2 regions of the Azospirillum sp. UENF 111221 genome follow, and region 2 is predicted to be linked to the other one. Evidence: predicted binding sites of a transcription regulator. Region 2 holds the regulator's gene; the other holds the start of a gene.
The links. The regulator HrcA, encoded in region 2, represses chaperone genes, less so after heat shock. The targets are predictions, from matches to a motif close to GTTAGCACTCNCCNNNGGNGAGTGCTAAC.

Region 1: groES (co-chaperone GroES) is a predicted target of HrcA. The motif match lies at 6,093-6,121, and genes of this name have one in related genera.

The regions. Positions count from the first base shown of each region.
Region 1 covers NZ_JBSNCH010000005.1:2,272,675-2,280,565, reverse strand. The annotation lists gene ACWPN3_RS25520 (hypothetical protein) at 1-1,170, opposite strand, end outside; gene ACWPN3_RS25515 (response regulator transcription factor) at 1,344-2,057, opposite strand; gene ACWPN3_RS25510 (DMT family transporter) at 2,481-3,398, opposite strand; gene ACWPN3_RS25505 (hypothetical protein) at 3,416-3,781, opposite strand; gene groL (chaperonin GroEL) at 4,049-5,692, opposite strand; gene groES (co-chaperone GroES) at 5,741-6,031, opposite strand; gene ACWPN3_RS25490 (hypothetical protein) at 6,478-6,714, shown strand; gene ACWPN3_RS25485 (lysozyme) at 6,892-7,386, shown strand; gene ACWPN3_RS25480 (COX15/CtaA family protein) at 7,523-7,891, shown strand, end outside.
Region 2 covers NZ_JBSNCH010000005.1:1,856,057-1,863,947, forward strand. The annotation lists gene ACWPN3_RS23425 (alpha/beta fold hydrolase) at 1-515, shown strand, start outside; gene ACWPN3_RS23430 (hypothetical protein) at 538-792, shown strand; gene ACWPN3_RS23435 (YifB family Mg chelatase-like AAA ATPase) at 832-2,364, opposite strand; gene ACWPN3_RS23440 (creatininase family protein) at 2,586-3,431, shown strand; gene hrcA (heat-inducible transcriptional repressor HrcA) at 3,502-4,542, shown strand; gene grpE (nucleotide exchange factor GrpE) at 4,594-5,193, shown strand; gene ACWPN3_RS23455 (response regulator) at 5,352-5,717, shown strand; gene ACWPN3_RS23460 (DUF1848 domain-containing protein) at 5,734-6,603, opposite strand; gene ACWPN3_RS23465 (NifU family protein) at 6,663-7,220, opposite strand; gene ACWPN3_RS23470 (universal stress protein) at 7,424-7,891, opposite strand, start outside.

The DNA of each region.
Region 1 (7,891 bases), 420 kb from region 2:
GTCGCCGCAGTTGCGCAGAACCAGCACGGTGTGGTCGTCGTCGCTCACCGCACCGTCGCGCAGCAGGACCAGCGCCGCCAGCGTCGGCTCGACCCGGTGCAGGTCGCGGTGGATGAACAGGGCGGGCAGCCGGGCACACCCGCCGGTGTAGAGCACGACATGCTCCCCCGCTGCCCAGCGCAGATGGACCGAGGCGGGGGCCAGCGGATTGAAGCCGATCATCGCCCAGCGGGCGCCGAGCGCCGTGATCTCCTGCCGGCGCACCACCGCCCCGGCCAGGGTGCCGAGCGCCGTATAATCCACCGCACCGGCGTCGAAGCGCAGGACCGCGGCGGCCGACCGCCCGATCCGCGTCAGGGTCCGGTCGTGGGACAGCCCCAGTTCGGGCCGCCCCTTCAGGTCGCGCCGGATGGCGTTGACCACGACGGGAGCCGGCAGCCCCGGAACCGTGGCGGCGACCACCGCCTCCATCTGCCGCAGCACGGCGGGCGTCATCATTGTGGGGGGGGGAATTTGCGTGGCACCTTGCCCCTTGCCCTCCTCCGCACTGGAACCGGCATCGGTCTTGACGGGGGGCTCGGCGGGACCGGCATCGGCGGCCGTGTCGCCGTCGACCATCAGGGCGATGCCGCAGGGGCCGTCACCGCCACGGGCGGGGGCACAGCTGACGAACCAATGGTCGATGAAGGGACCGCCGCGCGCGGCGTCGCCGCCGCTCCGCTCGACCGTCACCGCCCCGGCCTGGGCCAGGGCGTCGGCCGGCGGGGCATCGTCCGCACCCGGCCGCAGGACACGGGCCAGCAGCGCGAGCCCGATGCCCGGCGTGGCATGAACATGGAACCGGTCGGCCTCGCCGCGAACGGACTCCAACACCGCGTCAAGCGCGGGGAGACCACCGTCCGGCGTTGACGGGGTCAGCGCGGCGGTGGCGGGATCGCGGTCGTAGGCCAGGCATTCGACGCCGGCCCCGCTGCGCATCCGGGCAATCAGGATGGTCCCGTCCGGCCGGCCAAGAGCATGGTCGGCCACCATGGTCACCAGCCGGTCCAGCCGGGCCGCCTCGTCCACCGGCAGCACCCCGTCGGCCCGTTCCGCCGCGATCCGACGCGCCGTGGCGATGTCGTCGGGCGACGCCACGGCGATGCGACGGTGACCATGATCGGGGAACATAGAACCGCTCCTGTCAGCGCTCTGGTTGCTCTTCCCCGGAACTTTACAATCCTCTTCCGGTCAAGCCCACGGAAAGCACTCGCCGGCCTTCAATTTTCGACCGGCCGTGTCCGAAGGAGCCGCAATCCGGCAAGGACGGCAACCCGCACAAGACAGCCCCGGGGATGGCGGCATCAGGATGCCGCCGCCTCCATCAGTGCGGCCGGGGCCGGCTGGCGGATCGACATGGGATGCGGCAGGTCACGGGCGCGCAGAATTTCCGCCGACTCCCAGAGACGCCCCAGGCCGACGATGGAGCGGCAGCCGGTCTTTTCCATGATGCGGGCGCGGTGGACCTCCACCGTCTTGATGCTGATGCCCAGCTCCCAGGCAATGGTCTTGCTCTGCTTGCCGTCGACGATCAGTTCCAGAACCTCCGACTCGCGGCGGCTCAGCAGGGCGAGCCGGCGGACAGCGTCGCGGCTGCGGTCGCGCTGCTGGGCATGCGGGCTGCCGGACGCCAGGCAGGCGCGCAGCCGCTCCAGGAAGGCCGGGATGGCGAAGGGGCGGGCGATGCAGTCGACCGCGCCGGCCTTCATCGCGGCGACGGCGGCGTCGACGTCGCCCTGCTCGGTCATCACCAGGACCGGCAGGTCGTGGCCGTGCAGCGAGGCCTCGGCCATGAACTCCATGGCGGTCATGTCCGGCAGGTCGCTGCGCAGGACGATGCAGGAGGACCCGGTGCCCAGCACGGCCAGCGCATCGGCGGCGGTGCTGTGGACACGGCAGGCGATGCCGACCGCGCCCAGCGCCCGCGAAAGCGTGCTGCGCGACATCAGGTCGCCATCGACGATGTGAACGAGGCAGGTGGTTTGCGGATAGGCGGGCGCGGAAATTTGCAGGGGCATCTTGGGACCTCCACCACATCGGGCCGGCGAACAGCGCCGGCTCTCCATAACGGTCGATCCGTGTCCGAACCGCCGCCATGACCGACATTTTAGCGGTCATCCCTTATTGACCGCTGCAATCGCGAGGGATAGCGGACCTGTCTAAAAGGATACCAGGGATACTACACCGGCGAAAACTCAAACAAGAACGCCGATCAATGCGCTATCCCACGGGACACCCCGAAACCAGACGGCGAACACCGCAAGTATTTTCGCAAACTCCATACCCGGACGACCTATCCGCCGGCAGGAAACGCCGGCCAAACTTTATCACAAGACAAGAAAAGCCATCCAGTTGGTTTGTTGTGACCGCCGGGTTCAAAAATTATCTTCGCACGGATTTAACGTTCCGCGCGGCTTCCCCGGCCGCAACCCTGTGGCCGCTCAGGCCCGGCGGCGGGTCGCCAGGAGGATGCCGGCGGCGATCAAAGCGATGCCGACCCCATGATAGAGGTGCGGCTGCTCGCCCAGGAACAGGATGGCCAGCAGGCTGCCGAAGACCGGCACCAGATGGATGGCGAGGCCGGCGGTGTTGGGGCCGAGAAGCTCCACCGCCCGGTTGAAGCAGAGATAGGCGGCGATGGACGGGAACAGCACGGTGTAGCCGACCGCCAGCAGCGTGATGCCGCTGGCCTGGACCGGATGGCCGCCCAGGCTCTCCCAGACATAGAAAGGCAGCAGTTCCACCGCGCCGATGGCGAAGGTGACGACGACGAAGCTCAGCCCGTGGATCGCCGGCCGGCGGCGCAGCAGCGTGGTGTAGGCGGCATAGATCACCACAGCCGCCAGCATCCAGACGTCGCCGGCATTCAACTCCAGCCCCAGCAGGGTTCCCGGATCGCCGTGCGAGATCAGGGTCATCGCGCCGACCAGCGAGACGGCGATCCCCACCCCCTGCATCGCCCCGATCCGGTCGCGGAACAGGACGAGGCTCATCAGCACGATCATCACCGGCATCGACGACTGCAGCATCACGCAGTTCAGCGCGGTCGTCGTGTTGAGCGCGATGTACTGGAAGGTGTTGTAGATGCCGATGCCGAGCGTGCCCAGCAGCAGCACGCTCTTCCACCGCGCCAGGATCGGCGTGATGTCGTGGCGCAGATGCGGCCAGGCGAAGGGCAGCACCACCAGCATGCCCAGGAACCAGCGCCAGAAGGCCAGCCCGATGGGCGGCACCGACCCGGCGACCGCACGCCCCAGGACCGCGTTGCCCGCCCAGAACAGGGGCGGCAGCATCATCAGCAGCCAGGCCTGATCGGCGAGACGGGATCCCTTGACGGAGGCGGTGCGGTCGGCGGGCATGGCGCTGTCCCGTGCGTTCAGCTGCGGCGGCGAGGCGAGGCGAAGACGCTCGCCGCGGTCACGGCGGCGCTGCGGTCGCCGCTGTCCTCGGCGCGGAAGACGCTTGCGCGGGGTTCGCGGCGGGGATGGCGCGGCGCATCGTCACGGCCTTCACCGCGGCCCTCGCCACGGCCTTCGCGGCCTTCGCGGGCAGGCTTGGCGGGCTGGCGCATCTCGGCGTCGAGTTCGGCGATGCGCTTGACCAATGCTTCACGGATGGCGGGGGCCGCGTGGGCTTTCAGCGTCGCCAGCTGCTCCTTGAGCTGAACCAGCTGACGCTGCTTCTGCTCGCGGGTGCGCTTGATGGCGACGTTGTCGGAATGCTGGCCCTCGAAGGAGCGCATGGAACAGGCCCTCGTTTTAAAATACGGAAGTCAGGAGGCCGGCGCCCCACGCTGGGGTGCCCGGCAAGAGAGGGGCGGATTATTGGGAGGCGACCGCGGCAAAGCAAGGCGGACTTCACCTTGACTTTTCAGGATGGCGGGATGTCACGGCCAGGGGTGGGGGCAGGGTGGAACTCCGGCTCCCTTCCGGTCATCCGGCCAAAGAAAAGGGCGCCCCCTTGCGGAGGCGCCCCTTTCCGAACCGAAGAACGGTCGAACGATAGGCTATTAGAAGCCCATGTCGTCCATGCCGCCCATGCCGCCCGGCATGCCGCCCGGAGCAGCCTTCTTCTCCGGCTTCTCGGCGATCATCGCCTCGGTGGTGATCAGCAGGCCGGCGATCGAGGCCGCATCCTGCAGGGCGGTGCGAACCACCTTCACCGGGTCGATGATGCCGGCGGCGACCAGATCGGTGAACTCACCCTTCTGGGCGTCGTAGCCGAAGTTGGTGTCGTTCTGGTCGAGCAGCTTGCCGACCACGATCGAACCGTCGGTGCCCGCGTTGTAGGCGATCTGACGGACCGGGGCCTGCAGGGCGCGACGGATGATGTCGATGCCGACGCGCTGCTCGTCGTTGACCGGGGTCAGGGCGTCCAGGGCCTTGGAGGCGTACAGCAGGGCGGTGCCGCCGCCGGCGACCACACCCTCTTCCACCGCGGCGCGGGTGGCGTGCATCGCGTCGTCAACGCGATCCTTGCGCTCCTTCACCTCGACCTCGGTCGCACCGCCGACGCGGATGACGGCGACGCCACCGGCCAGCTTGGCCAGACGCTCCTGCAGCTTCTCGCGGTCGTAGTCCGAGGTGGTCTCCTCGGCCTGGGCGCGGATCTGGCCGCAACGGGCTTCGATGTCGGCCTTGTCGCCGGCGCCGTCGACGATGGTGGTGGTCTCCTTGGAGATCACGACCTTCTTGGCGGTGCCCAGCATGTCGAGCGTGACGTTCTCGAGCTTGATGCCGAGGTCTTCGGAGATGACCTGGCCGCCGGTCAGGATGGCCATGTCCTCCAGCATCGCCTTGCGGCGGTCGCCGAAGCCCGGAGCCTTGACGGCGGCGATCTTCAGGCCGCCGCGCAGCTTGTTCACGACGAGCGTGGCCAGCGCCTCACCCTCGATGTCCTCGGCGATGATCAGCAGCGGACGCGAGGACTGGACGACGGCTTCCAGAACCGGCAGCAGCGGCTGCAGGCCCGACAGCTTCTTCTCGTGCAGCAGGATGAAGGGGCTCTCGAGATCCGCGACCATCTTGTCGGCGTTGGTCACGAAGTACGGCGACAGGTAGCCGCGGTCGAACTGCATGCCCTCGACGACGTCCAGCTCGGTGTCCAGGCTCTTGGCCTCTTCCACCGTGATGACGCCCTCGTTGCCGACGCGCTCCATCGCCTGGGCGATCATCTTGCCGATCTCGGCTTCGCCGTTGGCGGAGATGGTGCCGACCTGGGCGATCTCGTCGTTGGTCGTGACCTTCTTGGCGCGGGCCTGGATGTCGGCGACGACGGTCGAGACGGCCAGATCGATGCCGCGCTTCAGGTCCATCGGGTTCAGGCCGGCGGCGACCTTGGTCACGCCTTCGCGGACGATGGCCTGGGCCAGGACGGTGGCGGTGGTGGTGCCGTCACCGGCCAGATCGTTGGTCTTCGAGGCGACCTCGCGGACCATCTGGGCGCCCATGTTCTCGAACTTGTCGGCCAGCTCGATTTCCTTGGCGACCGACACGCCGTCCTTGGTGATGCGCGGAGCGCCGAAGGACTTCTCGATCACGACGTTGCGGCCCTTCGGGCCCAGCGTGACCTTCACGGCGTCGGCGAGGATGTCAACGCCACGCAGCAGCTTTTCGCGCGCGGAGGGGCCGAACTTGACGTCTTTGGCAGCCATGTCTCGATTCCTTTAACGTGTAAATTTCGAAGGGTACGGGCGGAGGACTTAGGCCTCGATGACGCCCATGATGTCGGATTCCTTCATGATCAGGTAATCGACGCCTTCGATCTTCACTTCGGTGCCCGACCACTTGCCGAACAGGATGCGGTCGCCGGCCTTGACGTCCAGCGCCACGACCTTGCCCAACTCGTCACGGGCGCCCGGGCCGACGGCGATGATCTCGCCTTCCTGCGGCTTTTCCTTGGCCGTGTCGGGGATGATGATCCCACCCTTGGTCTTGGTGTCGGACTCCAGACGCTTGACGACGACGCGGTCGTGCAGCGGGCGGAACTTCATGGAATGCCTCCTTGGATCAAGGCTTGGTTCTGACTGACGGAAATTGGCGCGGGCGGCGGCTGTTAGCACTCCAGCCCGGCGAGTGCCAGACAGCTAATCGAAGCGGATTATGGATTCAAGAGGCTCGTTTCGGAATTTGCCGCAAATGTCTGCAACACTCATCCGACACTGCTTATAGCACATTGATTTCAAATGATATTCCCTCATCTCGGCAGGCAGCCGGCACGGGCAAATTTCTTCAAACGGTCACGAGGAAACCGACCCTTCCGGCAGCGGACGCATCGCCGGGACAGCAAAAGGCTGGAACCGGGCGCCAGAATCCACCCGATCCTCCCAGCCGCTCGCTCACCTCCCGCACGTCACGCCTGTGATTGCCGTCACAGCGCCACCGGACGAGATTTCCTAAAATTTTAGAGAAATCGGCATTGGAGAGAGTGGAGGGCGCGATGATGGCGAAGCGGCGGGCGGACGGCTGGACCGGGACTCATGCGGCCGACCGCCTCGAACACAAGCGTCCGGCCCGAATCGCCGCCGCTCCGGGATCGGGCAAGCGGGCACGGTGGCGGGAGCATGAGAGCCGGCTGGTGGAGGTTCTGCTGGAGTTCACCACCATCGCCGGCCTGTTCGCCCTGCTGTTCGCTCTTTTCGTGCTGTTCGGCGCCGCCCAGACCTTGTCACCCTGACTTTATCAGCCCAGGTCCCGCGCAGAATTCTCCTGCCGCGCAGTCTCGGCGGCCACAGCTCCGCAATTCGCGACAAATTGAAATCCACACTTCCCGCTCCGCGCGTATTCCCCATAGGATCGCCGCCGATACGGGCGGCACCACCCCGCCCGGCGCGCCAACCGGGAGTTTCCATCCATGACCACCCAGCCGGTCTGCCAAGCCGCGGTCGATCTTGTGAAGCATTTTGAAGGCCTTTACCTCAACGCCTACCTCTGCCCGGCCGGCGTTCCCACCATCGGTTACGGCCATACCGCCGGCGTGACGATGGGGCAGACCATCACCGTCGAGCAAGCCGATGCCTTTCTCGCCTCCGACCTTGCCCAGGCCGCCGGCCATGTCGACGCCCTGGTGACGGTGCCGCTGAACGACGACCAGCGCGGCGCGCTGGCGTCCTTCGTCTTCAACCTCGGCGCCGGCAGCCTGCAAAGTTCGACCCTGCTGAGGCTGCTGAACGAGGGCGATTATGCCGGGGCTGCCGGTCAGTTCGGCCGCTGGGTCTATGCCACGGTGAACGGCACGCCGACCAAGCTGCCTGGCCTCGTCGCCCGCCGCGCGGCCGAGGAGGCGCTGTTCCAGAGCCAGACCGCCCAGCCGAAGACCGGCGTCACCACCGCGGACGGCACCCCCTGATCCTGGCCTGATATCCGGGCCCGATATCCGAGCCCGATCCGGCCTTCCGGCAGGCGTCGGGCACGAGCCGTTTGACGGGACGGGATGTTCGCCCCACATTTGCGGACATCCCACCGCCGCGCTCCGGAATGCCGCCTTGACCGCCTTTGCCTCCGACAGCCTCGCCGCCGCCACCCGCCCCAATCCGAACCGGCCCATCGCCGTCTGGCTTCTGGTCTGCGCCGCCATGGTGCTGGCCATGGCCGTGATCGGCGCCATCACCCGGCTGACGGAATCCGGCCTGTCGATGGTGGAATGGAAACCGCTGATCGGCATTTTGCCGCCGCTGTCCTCGGCGGAATGGAACCGGGTCTTCGACCTGTACAAGGCGACGCCGGAATTCCGCATCTACAACAGCCACATGGATCTGGCCGGCTTCCAGTCGATCTTCTGGTGGGAGTGGTTCCACCGGCTGTGGGGCCAGCTGATCGGCTTCGTTTTCCTGATCCCCTTCCTGCGTTTCTGG
Region 2 (7,891 bases):
CGATCATGCTCGACCGCGCCATCCGCGGCCAATACGCCACGCTGGCCGAATGGGCGCCGACCAACTGGCTGGGCGACCCGGAGGTCGCCGACGGGCTGGCCTTCTCGGTCGAATGCCGTAAGTCGGTGACCACCGCCGATCCGTTGAAGCGCGCCGACAACGCCCGCCGTTATGCCCCCTACGGGCTGGTCGCCGCCGACGACCCCGGCCAGCGCGTTTGCCGCCTGTGGCCAGCCGGCCATCAGGAGTTGACCGAGCGCCTGCCGGTCGCCAGCCCGGTGCCGGTGCTGCTGCTGTCGGGGGCCTACGATCCCGTCACCCCGCCGGACTGGGGCGACCGCGCCGCCGCCACCCTGCCGAAGAGCCGCCATCTGGTCTTCCGCGCCGCCAGCCACATCGTGACCTCCGGCGAGGACTGCGCCATGGCCTCCGCCGTGACCTTCGTCGAGCAGGAGTCGGTTCCGGCAACCGTCTGTCCGGGCGCGGCCAAGCCGCCGGTGTTCGAAGGACCATGAACCGCAGGAGAACAACTCCCCGATGCCCTTTCCACCCCATGAACGCGCCGTGCTGCTGGCGGTCAAAGGCGTCGGGCCGACTGTGATCGGCAGGCTCGAACAGGTCGGCATCCATGATCTGGCGGCGCTGGCCGGTGCGGACGCCGCGGCCCTGTGCACGGCAATCGCCGGAGAACTGGGCGCGAGCTGCTGGAAGAACAGCCCGCAGGCACGCGGCGCCATCGCGGCAGCGATCCGTGCCGCGCAACAGCATGGGGCGGCGACCGCCGCAGACTGATGCCGGTGGTCGTCCTGCGCGCCCTGTTCACCGTCTCGTTCACCGCCCCGGCGCGATCCGCCGGTAGCTCAGCGCCTCCGCGATGTGGCGGCGCCTGACCCCCTCGGCCCCGTCCAGATCGGCCAGCGTCCGCCCGACCCGCATCACCCGATGATAGCCGCGGGCTGACAGCTTCAGCCGCTCCGCCGCCTCGGTCAGCAGGGCGCGGCCGGGGGCGTCGGGGGAGGCCACCTTTTCCAGCAGTTCGCCGTCGGCCTCGGCGTTGGTCCGCACCGCCCGGCCGGCCGGGTAAGGACCGAAACCGCCGTAGCGCTCCGCCTGGATGGCGCGGGCGACGGCGACACGGGCAGCGATGGCGGCGCTGCCCTCCGCCGGGGGCGGCAGGCTGAGGTCGGCGGGGCTGACCGCCGGGACATCGATGTGCAGGTCTATGCGGTCGAACAGCGGGCCGCTGATCTTCGACTGATAGTCGGCGGCACATTTCGGCGCGCGGGCGCAGGCGAGCGAGGCGTCGTCGAGATGGCCGCAGCGGCAGGGGTTCATCGCCGCCACCAGTTGGACGCGCGCCGGGTAGGTCACATGGTGGTTGGCGCGGCTGACCACCGCCTTGCCGGTCTCCAGCGGTTGACGCAACGCCTCCAGCAGCGCGCGGGGGAACTCGGGCAATTCGTCGAGGAACAGAACGCCCTGGTGCGCCAGGGAGATCTCGCCCGGCTTCGCCCGCGTGCCGCCACCGACCAGCGCCGGCAGGCTGGCCGACTGGTGCGGCGCGCGATAGGGGCGCTGGCGCAGCAGACGACCGTCCTCCAGCAGACCGCCGACGCTGTGGATCATCGACACCTCCAGCGCCTCCGCCGGGTCGAGCGGTGGCAGCAGGCCGGGCAGCCGGGCGGCCAGCATCGATTTGCCGGAACCGGGCGGGCCGATCATCAGCAGGTTGTGCGAGCCGGCGGCGGCGACCTCCAGCGCACGCTTGGCCGTTTCGTTGCCCTTCACGTCGCGCAGGTCGGGCGGCGGTGCGTCCTGCTCCTGCATCCGCGGCTTGGGCGGGGTCAGCACCTGGGTGCCCTTGAAATGGTTGATCAGCGCCAGCAGGTTGGCCGGCGCCAGCACGTCGAGGTCGGGACCGGCCCAGGCCGCCTCGCCGCCGCAAGCCGCCGGGCAGATCAGGCCGCGCTCGTTGGCCAGCGCGTCGATGGCGGCCGGCAGCACACCCGCCACCGGGGTCAGGGCGCCGTCCAGCGCCAGCTCGCCCAGCGCCACATAACGGGCGATCTCCGCATCCGGCAGCACCCCCATCACCGTCAGCAGGCCGAGCGCGATGGGGAGGTCGAAATGGCTTCCTTCTTTCAGCACGTCGGCGGGGGCGAGGTTGACGGTGATGCGCTTGGCCGGCAGCGCCAGTCCCAGAGCGTGCAGCGCGGCGCGCACCCGCTCCCGGCTTTCGCCCACCGCCTTGTCGGGAAGTCCGACGACGGTGAAGGCGACGATTCCGCCGGACATCTGGACCTGGACGTCGATCCCCAGAACCTCGATGCCCTGGAACGCCACCGTGTTGACGCGCGCAACCACCACCGCACCCCGAAACAGACGCCCGACAGGGCATGTTGCACGCGATTGTAGTCTTCCCACCAGCTATGCGCCAGCGCGGGATGAAAATCACCTCGCCACCGGCCCCATCATATCCGCCCGGCGCAGGGAGCGGTTGTCCCGGCCCTCCGGCCGCCTAACATGAGGGCAAACACATGTCCGGCTGCATTGCCGGCACGCATCGTCGAAAAGGATCAGCCACCGTGCAGCTTCACCTGAGCACCTGGGCCGAGGTCGAGACCTATCTGAAGACCTCCAAGGGCATCATCATGCCGATCGGCTCGACCGAGCAGCATGGGCCGAACGGGCTGGTCGGCACCGACGCCATCTGTGCCGAGGTCGTCGCGAAGGGCGTCGGCGACGCCACCGGCGCGCTGGTCGGCCCGACCATCCCGGTCGGCATGGCCGTCCACCACATGGAATTCCCCGGCTCGATGACGCTGAAGCCGTCCACCCTGATCGCGCTGCTGCGCGACTATGTCGGCTCGCTGGCCGAACACGGGTTCGAGCGCTTCTTCTTCGTCAACGGCCATGGCGGCAACATCGCCACGCTGCGCGCCGCCTTCTACGAGATCTATGCGGAGAACCGGGCGCTGCGCGGCCGCGACGCGCCGGACCTGCGCTGCACCCTGGTGAACTGGTGGGAGAATGGCGAGGTCGGCCGCCTGTCGCGCGAGCTGTACCAGGGCAAGGAGGGCTCGCACGCCACCCCCAGCGAGGTGTCGCTGACCCAGTACGCCTATCCCCAACTCGATCAAGACCGCGGCGATGGAGCCGGAACAGGCGCCGGCCGGCGGCTTCCACGATGCCCGCGACTTCCGCCGCCGCTATCCCGACGGCCGCATCGGCTCCGCCCCCGGCCTCGCCCGTCCCGAACATGGCCAGCGCCTGTACGAAGCGGCAGTCGGCGCCATCGCCACCCAGTACCGCGCCTTCCTGGCGGAGCAGTAAGGGCGGTCACTCTCCTGCACGCCGCTCAGGTCCCAGTGGGGGGATGCCGGTGGGGCATCTTCGCCCCGCACGTTGATTCGGCGGTCGGACCTGCCTAAATTCGGACCGGTTGACGGAACCCGCGTTCCGCAACCGACCGGCCCGAACAGAGCACGACCGCCCCAGTCCATGATCAACGAGCTGAACCAGCGATCGCGCGAGATTTTCCGGCTGATCGTCGACGCCTATGTGGCGTCGGGCGAGCCGGTCGGCTCGCGCACGATCTCCAGGCGGCTTGGCATGGCCTTGTCGCCCGCGACCATCCGCAACGTGATGGCCGACCTGGAGGAGCAGGGGCTGCTCTACGCACCGCACACCTCCGCCGGCCGCATCCCGACCGATGCCGGCCTGCGCATGTTCGTCGACGGCCTGCTGGAGATCGGATCGCTGACCGAGGACGAGCGCGCCTCGATCGAAGCGAAATGCTCCGCCTCCGGCCGCGCCTTCGCCGACGTGCTGGGTGAGGCGTCGACCATGCTGTCCGGCCTGTCGCACTGCGCAGGCTTGGTGGTGGCGCCCAAGACCGACCGCCCGCTGAAGCACATCGAGTTCGTGTCGCTCGGCCCCGGCCGCGCCCTCGTCGTCCTGGTAAACGAGGATGGGCTGGTCGAGAACCGGGTGATCGAGGTTCCGATGGGGGTGCCGACCTCCACCCTGCAGACGGTGTCGAACTTCCTCAGCGCCAAGCTCGCCGGCCGCACGCTGGACGAGGCCCGGCAGGAGGTCCTGCAGGAGATCGAGCAGCAGAAGACGCAGTTGGACGAGCTGTCGCGCAAGGTGGTCGCCGCCGGTCTGGCCACCTGGGCCGGCAGCGGCGGGTCGAACGCCGGCCAGCTGATCGTCCGCGGCCAGTCCCGCCTGCTGGAGGACGTCACCGCGCTGTCGGATCTGGAGCGCGTGCGCGGCCTGTTCGAGGCGCTGGAGACCAAGGAGACGATGCTGCGCATGCTGGACGCCACCGGTCGCGGCGACGGCGTGCAGATCTTCATCGGGTCGGAGAACGTCCTGTTCAGCCACTCCGGCTGTACGATGATCATCTCCCCCTTCCAGAACAGCCGGGAACAGGTGATCGGCGCCATCGGCGTCATCGGCCCGACCCGCATCAATTACGCCCGCATCATTCCGCTGGTCGATTACACCGCCAAGGTGGTCAGCCGGCTGATCGGCTGAGCACCGCCCTCACCAACTCCGCCTTTTGACGAAGCAAGAATTGAGAAGACCATGAGCGAAGAGCAGAACAAGCCCGCCGACGCCACGGTGGAGCCGACCGAGGCCACCGCCGACACCACCGCCAACCAGACGGACACCGGTTCGCCTGAGGACCGCGTCGCCAAGCTGGAGGCCGAGGTCGCCAGCCTGAAGGACCAGCTTCTGCGCGCCATGGCGGAGACGGAGAACACCCGTCGCCGTGCCCAGCGCGACCGTGAGGACGCCAGCAAGTTCGCCGTGTCGAGCTTCGCCAAGGAGCTGGTGTCGGTCGCCGACAATTTGCGCCGCGCGCTCGACGCCGTGCCGGCCGAGGGCCGCGAGCAGGACGATGTGCTGAAGGGCCTCGCCGTCGGCGTCGAGGCGACCGAGCGCCAACTGTTCGCCGCCTTCGACCGCGCCGGCATCAAGAAGCTGGACCCGGCCGGCGAGCCGTTCGACCCGAACTTCCATCAGGTGATGTTCGAGATCGAGAACACCGGCAAGACGGCCGGCACCGTCGTGCAGGTCCTGCAGCCCGGCTACACCATCCACGGCCGCCTGCTGCGCGAGGCGATGGTCGGTGTCGCCAAGGGCGGTGACGCCGGCGGCCAGCACGTCGATACGAAGGCGTAACCGTACAACCTCTGCAAAGCCCCCGGTTCAGCGGCTCCGCCGACGGGCCGGGGGCTTCGTGCCGTGCGGAATAGGGTACGCCAGCGGTTGACGGTCGGCGGGAAATTGCCTAGGCCTTTCCCTTATTCCTTTCGGCCGAGCAACCGGAGCCGCGTTCCATGCCCAAGAGCGTCCTGACCGTCGACGATTCCAAGACCATCCGCGACATGGTCGGGTTCACGCTGAAAGGCGCCGGCTATGAGGTGGCGGAGGCGTCGGACGGCACTGCCGGCCTTGCCCTGGTCAACCAGCGCAAGTTCGACTGCATCATCACCGATTTGAACATGCCGGGCCTGGACGGGCTGGCGCTGACCCGCGCCATCCGCGGCTCGGCACTCAACCGCGCCACCCCGGTCCTGCTGCTGACCACAGAGGCCGATCCGGCCAAGAAGTCCGCCGGCCGCGAAGCCGGCGCCACCGGCTGGCTGGTGAAGCCCTTCAACCCGGAAAAGCTGGTGGAGACGGTGCGGAAGGTCTGTCCGTAAGGACCGGTCTTCCCCGTCAACGGGCAATCAGGAACTCCCCGTCAGGATCATGCGCGGCGAAGCGCTGTTGGGCCTTGCCGCGGTCGGCGACGGCATAGCAGTAGACGCAGCCGTGCGGGCAGCTGTCATAGTCGCCGATGTCGCGGCTTTCGGCGCACAGGCAGCCGGGCCGGTTGCCCTTCTCCCGCGCGGCGATCGCATGGCCCGCGACATCGGACAGCCGCAGCCCATCGACGCAGCGGGCCGGCGCCGTGCCGGGCGTGCCGTCCAGGTCCGGCTGGGTGCAGAGCGTCAGCGCCATCCCCTCCCCCGCCGCGATCCCGGCCAGGTCCGCCAGCAGCGCGCGCTTCTCCTCCGCCTCCGGATCGCGCCAGCCGATGCCGGCGGCGGCGAGGTTGCGGGCGGTCTTGCGATAGGGCTGGAGGAAGGAGGCCACCACCTCGTCGGTCACCCCGCGCAGCGAGCGGGCGATGGCGGCGAAGGTCTCGCGGTGCCAAGCGGGCGGCGTGGCCTCGGTCAGGGCGATGGGGTCGTAGCGCCAGACCGCGGCGCGCGGGCCCCAGCGTTCGCGCACCCGCAGCATATGGCCGACCGCGGTCTCCCAGGCGGGGACCGAGCGCTCCAGCACGGTCGGCAGGCCGGTGACGCTGTACTGCACGACGAAGGGAAAGCCCCGCTCCGCCACGCTGTCGAGTGCCGGCAGGAACGGTCCCAGATTCTTGGTCCAGAAGATGAAGCCGTCGACCGCCGGACGGGTGAGGTCGATGCGGTAGGTCTGGCCGCCATAGGGGTTGACCATCCGGCAGTAACCGGCGTCGAGGCGGTTCAGGAACCAGCGCCCGTAGAAGGCGGGAATGTCGGTCTTGTAGCTGGCGGAGATGATCATGCAGCCAGCATGGGAATGCCGGCCCGCCGCTTCAAGGGCGGACCGGCATGACCAAATCCTTACTGGACCGCGCGGACTTCGACCACTTCGGGGATGTAGTGGCGCAGCATGTTCTCGATGCCGTGCTTCAGCGTGGCGGTGGAGCTGGGGCAGCCGGAACAGGCCCCCTTCATCGCCAGATAGACGACGCCGCGCTCGAAACCCTGGAAGGTGATGTCGCCGCCGTCCTGGGCGACCGACGGGCGGACGCGGGTGTCCAGCAGCTCCTTGATCTGCTCGACGATCTCCTCGTCGTCGGCATTCGCCGCCGCGGCATGGCCGTCGCCGCCGTCCTCCAGCAGGACCGGGCGGTCGGCGGTGAAATGCTCCATGATCACGCCGAGGATCGACGGCTTCAGCAGGAACCAGTCGCGGGCGTCGGTCTTGGTGATGGTGATGAAGTCGGCACCCAGGAAGACGCCGACGACGCCCTCGATCTCGAACAGGCGCTGGGCGAGCGGCGACCGGGCGGCATCCTCGCGGCCGGTGAAGTCGGCGGTGCCGCGTCCGAGCACGTCACGCCCCGGCAGGAACTTGAAAGTCGCCGGGTTGGGCGTCTGCTCGGTCTGAATGAACATGGTCTGGTCCTCCATCGGCGGCGGAATGGAACCGCCGGCGCGCCCGGGATCGGGACGCGGTACGATTGGGGGAAATCTGGGCCGAAACGCCGGGCGGATCAAGGACCCCGGTTGTGTGGGTATTCGGCATCCGGCATGCGCGGACCGTTCCCGCCGCACCTATCCTTACCTGCGTCGCCATCCTTACCTGCCTTGCCCCCGCTTTACGTGATCGCGTCCAGCTCCTCGTTGCTGAGACCGCCGGGGACGATGGTCAGCGGGATGTGCAGCCGCCCCAGCCCGCGGCCGGTGTAGTAGGAGATCAGCGGGCCGGGCCCCTCCGGGTCGGTGCCGGCGGCCAACACCAGGATGGAGATGCTCGGCTCCTCGCCGATCAGGGCCAGCACCTCCTCGGTGCGGTTGCCTTCGCGGACATAGAGCGCCGGCAGGGTGCCGGTCAGCTGGTTGACCTCGCGCGCCAGCTTCTGGAGCATCTGCTCCGCCTCGGCGCGCTGTTCCTCGCGGATCAGGTTCTCCACCGCCAGCCAGTGCTGCATCTCGCCCTTTTCCAGCACGGTCAGCAGCGCCACCTTGCCGCCCGACTTGCGGGCGCGCAGGCAGGCATAGCGGAGCGCCACCTTCAGCTCCGGGCTGTCGTCGACCACCACCAGGAAGATGCGCACCGGCTTGGG